Regions from separate parts of the Bacillus sp. N5-665 genome, predicted to be linked through region 1. Evidence: riboswitches for the same ligand, from Rfam matches in the RefSeq annotation. Region 1 holds a riboswitch; each other region holds the start of a gene.

What was found. Region 1 has a riboswitch for thiamine pyrophosphate ahead of tenA (thiaminase II). Riboswitches for the same ligand answer to the same signal wherever they lie in the genome.
Region 2: linked by a shared signal. The riboswitch ahead of thiM (hydroxyethylthiazole kinase) and the one ahead of tenA (thiaminase II) in region 1 are both predicted to bind thiamine pyrophosphate.
Region 3: linked by a shared signal. The riboswitch ahead of tenA (thiaminase II) and the one ahead of tenA (thiaminase II) in region 1 are both predicted to bind thiamine pyrophosphate.
Region 4: linked by a shared signal. The riboswitch ahead of MNO09_RS28810 (MTH1187 family thiamine-binding protein) and the one ahead of tenA (thiaminase II) in region 1 are both predicted to bind thiamine pyrophosphate.

Annotation. Positions count from the first base shown of each region.
Region 1 covers NZ_CP093325.1:4,778,493-4,780,701, forward strand. The annotation lists gene MNO09_RS27185 (ABC transporter ATP-binding protein) at 1-555, opposite strand, end outside; gene tenA (thiaminase II) at 524-1,219, opposite strand; TPP riboswitch at 1,302-1,405, opposite strand; TPP riboswitch at 1,466-1,577, opposite strand; gene MNO09_RS27195 (SH3 domain-containing protein) at 1,847-2,209, shown strand, end outside.
Region 2 covers NZ_CP093325.1:5,112,420-5,114,628, forward strand. The annotation lists gene thiE (thiamine phosphate synthase) at 1-161, opposite strand, end outside; gene thiM (hydroxyethylthiazole kinase) at 178-984, opposite strand; TPP riboswitch at 1,057-1,166, opposite strand; gene topB (DNA topoisomerase III) at 1,444-2,209, shown strand, end outside.
Region 3 covers NZ_CP093325.1:2,945,373-2,947,581, reverse strand. The annotation lists gene pdxR (MocR-like pyridoxine biosynthesis transcription factor PdxR) at 1-35, shown strand, start outside; gene ddlB (D-alanine--D-alanine ligase) at 40-954, shown strand; TPP riboswitch at 1,027-1,132, shown strand; gene tenA (thiaminase II) at 1,255-1,944, shown strand.
Region 4 covers NZ_CP093325.1:5,106,955-5,109,163, reverse strand. The annotation lists gene MNO09_RS28815 (methyl-accepting chemotaxis protein) at 1-923, shown strand, start outside; TPP riboswitch at 985-1,086, shown strand; gene MNO09_RS28810 (MTH1187 family thiamine-binding protein) at 1,188-1,508, shown strand; gene MNO09_RS28805 (ABC transporter permease) at 1,480-2,209, shown strand, end outside.

The DNA of each region.
Region 1 (2,209 bases):
AAATAAAATTGTTTTTTCCCACTCTTTCCATTGTTCAAACAGCCATTCTTGCAAAGATGCCTTCGTTAAAGCGTCCAACGCGCTAAACGGTTCATCTAACAACAATATCTCCCCGCCTGTTAATAAAGTTCGAATAAAAGATACGCGTTGTCTCATACCACCAGATAAATCTTTCGGATATTTTGTCTCATACCCTTGTAAGCCAAATTTATGTAGCAGTTCCTTGGCCTTTATTTGTGCTTCTTTCTTCTGTACACCTTGACACTCTAGCGGCAGAGCAGCATTCTCAATAATCGTTCGCCACGGCAGGAGCATATCTTTTTGGGGCATATACCCTACAGGATGGCTCTTCGTTTCTGTCAGCTCTATCTGCCCAGTACTTACTTCTTCTAAACCTGTAATAAGGCGAAATAGAGTACTTTTCCCGCATCCACTCGGTCCGATAATACTTACAAACTCTTTATCTTGTATAGAAGCATTTAATTCATTGATGATTGGTTTCTCATCATAATGAAAAGAAACATTATGAAACTGTAGTATGTTCTTGCTCCTCAAATCCCCACATCTCCTTACGATAGGACATATCCCAGAATAAATATTCAAATCGACTGGAATATAGGAAAATCTCCTCTAATCGATCTAGCTCTTTTTCAGACTTTCCAACTGCCATTTCATTTAATAAATCGATTAACCAAATACAAAGGTTACCGTATTCTTCAGAACTATATCCTTGAATCCACTCACCAAAGAACTCATGATCTCTTGCTCCAGGAATATCATTTAAACGCTTTCCAATTTCCCAGTAGCTCCACATACATGGAAGAAGTGCTGCTATTAATTCCGCAAGTGTGCCATTTTGAGATACAGACATCATGTAATTTGTATAAGCTAAATTTTTAGCAGATGGCTTTGCAGACTCTATCTCTTCTATAGAAATTCCAAGTCTTTTTGCATACTGTTTATGGATTGTCATTTCTCCATTTAATATGCCATCAATTTGTTCAGCAAATTTCCCCATTACTTGTGGGTTCGTTGCTTTTACAACACCAATCGCATATAGCTTTGCATAATCTAACAAATATAAATAATCTTGAATAATGTAATACTGAAACTTATCTTTTTCTAACGTGCCATCCCCCATACCTACTACAAACGGATGATTATGACTCATCTCCCAAACTGGTTGTACAGTTTCTAATAATCTATCGCAAAATTTCATTTCTCTATCCCCTTTCGATTTATATATCTAAATAAAAAACCACTTCTAAATAAGAAGTGGTTACAGCAAATAAAATTATAATTTATTCGTTGCTCCACTTCCCTTCGCTAGTATTACCTAGATCAGGTGTTATAAGGGTTAAGGATTATTCCTCTCTCAGCACAACAAGCACCCCTAGTGGTTTCAATATGAAATTTTCAAACAAAAAAGCCCCGTTTCTATACGCAAAGAAACGGGGACTTATTATTAGTGTCCGAATTGCTTCCCTACGCTAGCATAATCTAGATCAGGTAATGAAAAGGATCAAAGGCTTACGGCCTACTCTCAGCTGGCAACACCAGCTCTCCTAGCAAACTATGAAATTATCACTGTCAGTATAACATCGTAATAAGACATCATCAACTGTTTTAATTTTCTCAATTGTCAACAAAATAACAAAACTATATACTACTTATATTCTATCTTAGAAATTATTATCCTAATTAATCGGATAAAAAGGAATCATTATCCTCAAAAAATTTATTTTTATATTGATTTCATATTACATTTATGTGAATACACCCACTATATTATATCTTTATACTATAATAAAATTACAACTATACAACTAGAGGAGGTCTCTATTATATGAATATGAAAGCTACTGCTTTAACAGCAACTACTGTCGCAATTGCCTCTTTACTTCCTTCTATGGGAGAAACAAATGTACAAACAGCCAACGCTGAACAATTATCTAATGTGAAAACTGGATATGTCAAAGTCGATCAAGTAGCCTTACATACAAAAGATAACGCAAATAGCTCATCAATTGATACAATTCGCTTTAATACGAAAGTGAACATACTTGAAACAACTAATGGCTGGTATAAAGTATCTGTTAATAATAAAGTAGGTTACGTACAAAAAGATGCTATTCTACTAAAAAACAAACTTCAATCTAATAATCAATACATCGTTAATGCCAATGCATTAAACGTTCGTTCTGAACCT
Region 2 (2,209 bases), 330 kb from region 1:
GTTAAAGCGCCTCCCCCCTTTTCACGAAATTGAAAAATTGTTATACCGCCTTCAAGTGCATCTCTCAATACTTGTAGTGGCTCCTTCGCACAATTGTTACTTCCCATAATAAAATATACTGATAATAATCTAGACATTTCAGCCTTTGTAATACGCGACATCTAGTTCCCCTCCTTACTATATAAGCTCAATCTTCCCATACTTCTCAATATCATCTGAAGTTGTATTTGCTAACTGATTTAAAAATTCAATTTGGAAACTACCAGGTCCCTTTTCCACTGTCTTAACAGCTGCCAGTTCCGCAGCTACACCATAAAACGTTAATGCCGCTACTGCTGCCTTTACATAATCCTTTTCTACTGCTACAAATGCTCCTATTACAGAAGTTAGTAAACAACCAGTTCCCGTAACCTTCGTTAAAATAGAGTGACCATTTCGAATAAGAATCGCTCGCTCTCCATCTGTAACAACATCTTCTTTTCCAGTAATCACCGCTACTGTATTTAATTCATCCGCTGCCTGCCTTGCAATACTTACGACATTGCCATTTCCAGCACCGGCGTCTACCCCTTTAATTTCCCAGCTCTCATTAATAACGTTTGCTATTTCAGCTGCATTTCCGCGAATAATCGCTAAATCAATTTCAGCCGGAATATGTCTCGCAACTTCTGTTCGATACGATGTTGCTCCTGCACCAACTGGATCAAACAGTACTGGTACATTGTTCACATTTGCTGATTTACCCGCAAGTAACATCGCTTCTACTTCTTCAGGACGAAGTGTCCCCATATTTAATACTAACGCTCCAGCAATGCTAGCCATTTCTGCTACTTCTTCTTTTGCATACGCCATTACAGGCGATGCCCCTAACGCTAACAAACCGTTAGCTGTAAAGTTTGTTACAACAACATTTGTAATATTATGAACGAGCGGATTAGATTCTCTCACCAAATCCACTACTTTACTAATTTCTTTCATATTCATCCTTCTCATCCCCTAACTATTGTGATGGGAGATACACAAAAGGGCACTTTGCGCGTACGCAAAGTGCCTGAACATGTGCTTTTACACTCTCCCTACGCTGGCATTATCCAACAGGTTCAAATGGTCAATGACGGATTAGTCATACTCTCAGTTTGCATCCACAAACTCCCATGTGTTTAGTATTCATCTACTTCAAAGTCTACTCTTATTCTACTAAAATAACAAGTTCTTTACTTTTCTATTTAATTATAGAAGAAACTGATAAAACAATAAGCATAATAAATAAGGATCTATTTTTCATAGTCTCATCATATTGCATATTATGTTCTGTCGCTATCATTTGATTTCAAACAGATTTTGTTCACTCCACAAAAAACCGATCAAACATGGAGCGAAACTGAATCTCAAGAAGATGTATGCTATAGTTAACGTATGGAAATTTGAAAGGATGTTTTTAATATGTCAAAAAGCGTTATAATCGCTGAAAAGCCTTCTGTTGCACGTGATATCGCTCGCGTACTGAAGTGCGATAAAAAGGGAAACGGCTACCTTGAAGGTAGTAAATATATTGTAACTTGGGCTTTAGGTCACCTTGTTACATTAGCAGATCCAGAAAGCTATGATGTGAAATATAAAAAGTGGAATTTAGAAGATTTACCGATGCTACCTGAGCGTTTGAAATTAACAGTTATTAAACAAACTGGGAAACAATTTAATGCTGTAAAAAGTCAGCTACTTAGAAAAGATGTAAATGAAATTATTGTAGCGACAGATGCTGGACGTGAAGGCGAATTAGTCGCACGTTGGATTATCGATAAAGTTAAAATACAGAAGCCTATTAAGCGTTTATGGATTTCATCTGTTACTGATAAAGCAATTAAAGATGGTTTTGCAAATTTAAAACCAGGTAAAGCATATGACAATTTATACGCTTCAGCAGTTGCACGTTCAGAGGCTGACTGGTATATCGGCCTTAATGCGACTCGAGCATTAACTACTCGCTTTAATGCCCAGCTGAATTGCGGCCGCGTGCAAACACCTACTGTCGCTATGATCGCTAATCGTGAAGATGAAATAAAGAACTTCAAAGCTCAAACTTACTACGGCATCGAAGCACAAACAACGAATCAGTTAAAACTAACTTGGCAAGATGCAAATGGTAATAGCCGCAGTTTTAATAAAGAAAAAATTGATGGTATTGTAAAAGGTTTAGATAAACATAATG
Region 3 (2,209 bases), 1.8 Mb from region 1:
TCGGTGATACAATAAAAAATGAAATTTGGAGTTGAGGAAATGAGAATTGGCGTTATTATGGGTGGAGTATCCTCTGAAAAACAAGTATCAATTATGACTGGAAATGAAATGATTGCAAATTTAGATAAAAATAAATATGAAATCGTACCAATTACGTTAAATGAAAAAATAGATTTAATCGAAAAAGCGAAAGACATTGATTTTGCGCTGCTCGCATTACACGGAAAATACGGAGAAGATGGGACGGTTCAAGGCACGCTTGAAAGTTTAGGTATTCCTTATAGCGGGAGCAATATGTTATCTAGCGGTATGTGTATGGACAAAAATATTTCGAAAAAGATTTTACGCTATGAAGGTATAGAAACACCCGATTGGATTGAACTTACAAAAATGGCGGATCTAAATCTTGATGAATTAGATAAGTTAGGATTTCCGTTAGTGGTAAAACCAAACTCTGGTGGATCAAGTGTTGGGGTAAAGATTGTATATGATAAAGATGAATTAATTTCAATGCTGGAAACTGTGTTTGAATGGGATTCTGAAGTAGTAATAGAGAAGTATATAAAAGGTGATGAGATTACATGTTCAATTTTTGATGGAAAACAGTTACCTATTATTTCAATCCGACATGCAGCTGAGTTCTTTGATTACAATGCAAAATATGATGATGTTAGTACAATTGAAGAAGTTATCGAGCTTCCAGCTGAATTGAAGGAACGTGTAAACAAAGCGTCACTGGCTTGTTATAAAGCATTGAAATGCAGCGTTTATGCAAGGGTGGATATGATGGTAAAGGACGGAATTCCATATGTAATGGAGGTTAATACATTACCAGGGATGACACAAGCAAGTTTACTACCGAAAAGTGCAGATGCAGCTGGTATTCATTATAGTAAACTATTAGATATGATTATTGAAACTTCATTAAAAGTAAGAAAAGAAGAAGGGTTTTAAGTAGCAGTATCATGAATGTTTTTGACAGTAACATGAAGTATGTTATGATGAATACAATACGAAAATTAAATATTTATCCACTAGGGGGGCCTATTATAGGCTGAGATCAAACGAGAATTTGAGACTCTTAGTACCTGATCTGGTTAATACTAGCGTAGGGAAGTGGGAAGACATTACTATTTTATGAATAAATACTGTCACTTTCACTTTCTTTACGTTTGTAAAGAAAGTTTTTTTATTTTACAGATTTAATAACTGTGGGTAAATACTTAAATTTTATACTTTATTGGAGGGATTTAAATGAAATTTTCACAATCATTACGTCAAGAAGTAGATTCAATTTGGGAAGCTAGTTTTCATCACCCTTTTGTAAAACAACTTGGTGAAGGAACTTTAGATTTAGCTAGTTTTCGCTATTATGTGCTTCAAGATTCATATTATTTGAGTCACTTTGCTAGAGTACAAACTTTAGGAGCTGCAAAAGCACTGGAATTAGAAACAACAGCTCGTATGGCACACCATGCTCAAAATACATACGAGGCGGAATTATCTTTACATGAGAATTTTGCGGAGAAACTTGGGATAACACAAGAAGAAAAAGATAATTTTATCCCTGCTCCAACTGCATACGCTTATACTTCACATATGTATCGTGCTGCGTATGAAGGACATTTAGGCGATATCATTGCAGCAATTTTACCTTGCTATTGGTTGTATTATGAAATTGGTGAGCGTTTAAAAGAGTATCAGCCAGAAGAGCCAATTTATAACGAATGGATTTCTGCTTATGGATCTGATTGGTTCCGTACGCTAGTTGAAGAGCAAATTACAAGATTAGATACTATCGCTGAAAACGTAACAGAGTCTGACCGTAAGCGAATGAAACAGCATTTCATTATTAGCAGTCAATATGAATATTCATTTTGGAAAATGGCTTATACTTTAGAAAAGTGGCCAGTGAATACAGAAGTAGAAGATGTCATTGGATAATGAGTAGGGGTATTGCTATACATAGGTATGGATAATACCTATGTATATGATTTCATAAAAGAAGTATCGCAAAAAGACGCATCAATCTAAGTGCGTCTTTTTTCAATTTATAAAAATGAGCCTATGGAAAAATAACCTAAAAATAGGTATATGAACAAGGTGCATTATCTAGTGATAGGTCATATTTTGTAGGGGTACGTATTGAACTTAGTTTATAGCGCTATTTCTACTTAGATTTAACGAACAGAAATATAGGAAAGCATTG
Region 4 (2,209 bases), 330 kb from region 1:
TAGATAAAGTGAAGCAGACAGCAGAACAGGTTTCCTCATCTTCACAAGAATTGTCAGTGAGTACGAAAGAGAATAGTATGGCGGTTCAAGAAATTGTAAGTTCTATGGTTGAGTTAAGAGCTAGCGCTCAGTCACAAGAAACGTCAGTACCACAGTATTTAGGTATTGTATATGAAATGGAAGATAAGATGGAAGAGATAAAAAATGCTGCAGAACAAATGGCGAAAGAGTCTGAAGGTATGGAGCATCATTCAGTAAAAGGAAATGGTGTTATTGAAAAGACGATGAATCAAATGATTATAATACAAAATGCAGTACAAGATTTATCTTCTATTATGTATTCTTTGGAAACAAAATCAAAAGAAATTAGTGATATAGTAACTGTAATTACAGGTATTTCAAATCAAACTAATTCGTTAGCGTTACATGCTTCTATTGAAGCTTCACGTGCTGAAGCAACCGGAAAGGGATTTGCTGTTGTTGCTGATGAAGTGAGTAAATTAGCAGAGCAGACGGAAGCATCAGCAAAAGATATAGCAAAATTAATAGGGGAAACACAAGCTGAAACGAAAGAAGCTATTGTTTCAATACAAAAAGCTTCAAAAGAAGTAGAATCTGGAATTGAATTTGTTCAAAGTAGTGGTGCTTTCTTTGAAAAAAATTCAAAATCAGCACAATCTGTTACAAATCAAGTTAGAGCTGTTTTTAGCAATTCAAGTGATATATTGCAAAATAGCCAAAATATTGTTCGTGTCGTAAATGAACTATCACATATCGCAAATATGTATGCGAATAGTAGTAGTAATATTGAAACGAGTATGAAAGAACAGGAAATGTCTGTACAAGATATTGCCGAATTAGCGAGTTCTTTAAGATGGCTTTCACAGGAGTTACAAGAGTTAATTGGGGAATTTAAAAGTTAAATGAAATGATTATACATGCTTTTGTTTGTTCAATAAAATAAATCATGCTACAATGAAAACGAATTAAGGACCGGGGAGCCAATTGGCTGAGAGGATGTAAATAAACATCGACCCTCCACCTGATCTGGATAATGCCAGCGTAGGGAGTTACTTAAAGTGATGTAGCATATGTTATTCTATAATAACTTGCATACAAGGCTTTCCTACGCAGTAGGAAAGCCTTTTCTTGTTTTAAAATTTTAATTTTATAAGGGGGATTTTACTATGTCACAACAAGTTACAATGTCATTTTCAGTAGTACCACAAGCAAAAACAAAAGATGTATATTCTGTTGTTGATAAAGCAATTGAAGTTGTACAACAATCGGGAGTTCGTTATGAAGTAGGAGCAATGGAAACAACGCTGGAAGGAGAATTAGATGTACTTCTTGATGTCATTAAACGTGCGCAACAAGCTTGTGTAGATGCTGGAGCAGAAGAAGTGATTACTTCTATTAAAATCCATTATCGTCCAAGCACTGGTGTAACGATAGATGAAAAGGTTTGGAAGTACCGTGATGAATATGCAAAACCAGAAGCAATCTAAAATAATTACAACAATTTGGCTTATCCTTCTCATAGCGATATGGGAAGGATCTGTTTCATTATTTAAAATTGAACCGTGGATTTTACCGAAGCCTTCTGCCATTGTTCAAGAATTAATTGGAATGAAAGATTTACTATTACCGAATACGATGCAAACACTGCAAGAGGTTTTAATTGGACTATTCTTTGCAATTTTAATTGGGACAAGTATTGCAATTATTATGGACGTTATCCCTTTATTTCGTATTTTAATAAATCCGTTGCTTGTTATTTCGCAAACAATTCCAATCGTTGTACTTGCACCGTTATTTATTATTTGGTTTGGATATGGAATGCTACCGAAAGTAATGGTAGTAATACTCGTTTGTTTCTTCCCGATTGCGCTTAGCATTTTAGAAGGTTTTCAAACAGTAGATAAAAATATGTTGAAGTTGTTGCAAACGATGAAGGCAACGAAATGGCAAGTTTACCAGAAAGTAAAGTTTCCAGCAGTGCTTCCATACTTTTTCTCAGGTTTAAAAATTGCAGTTACATATAGCGTAATGGGAGCGATTATTGGGGAATGGCTCGGTGCCAGTGAAGGATTAGGAGTTATGCTTACGAGAGCTACAAAATCCTTTTTAACAGCCCGAGTATTTGGTGTGGCAGCAATTATTGTTATGGTGACACTATGTCTGTATTTTATCGTGGAGTTTATGGCAA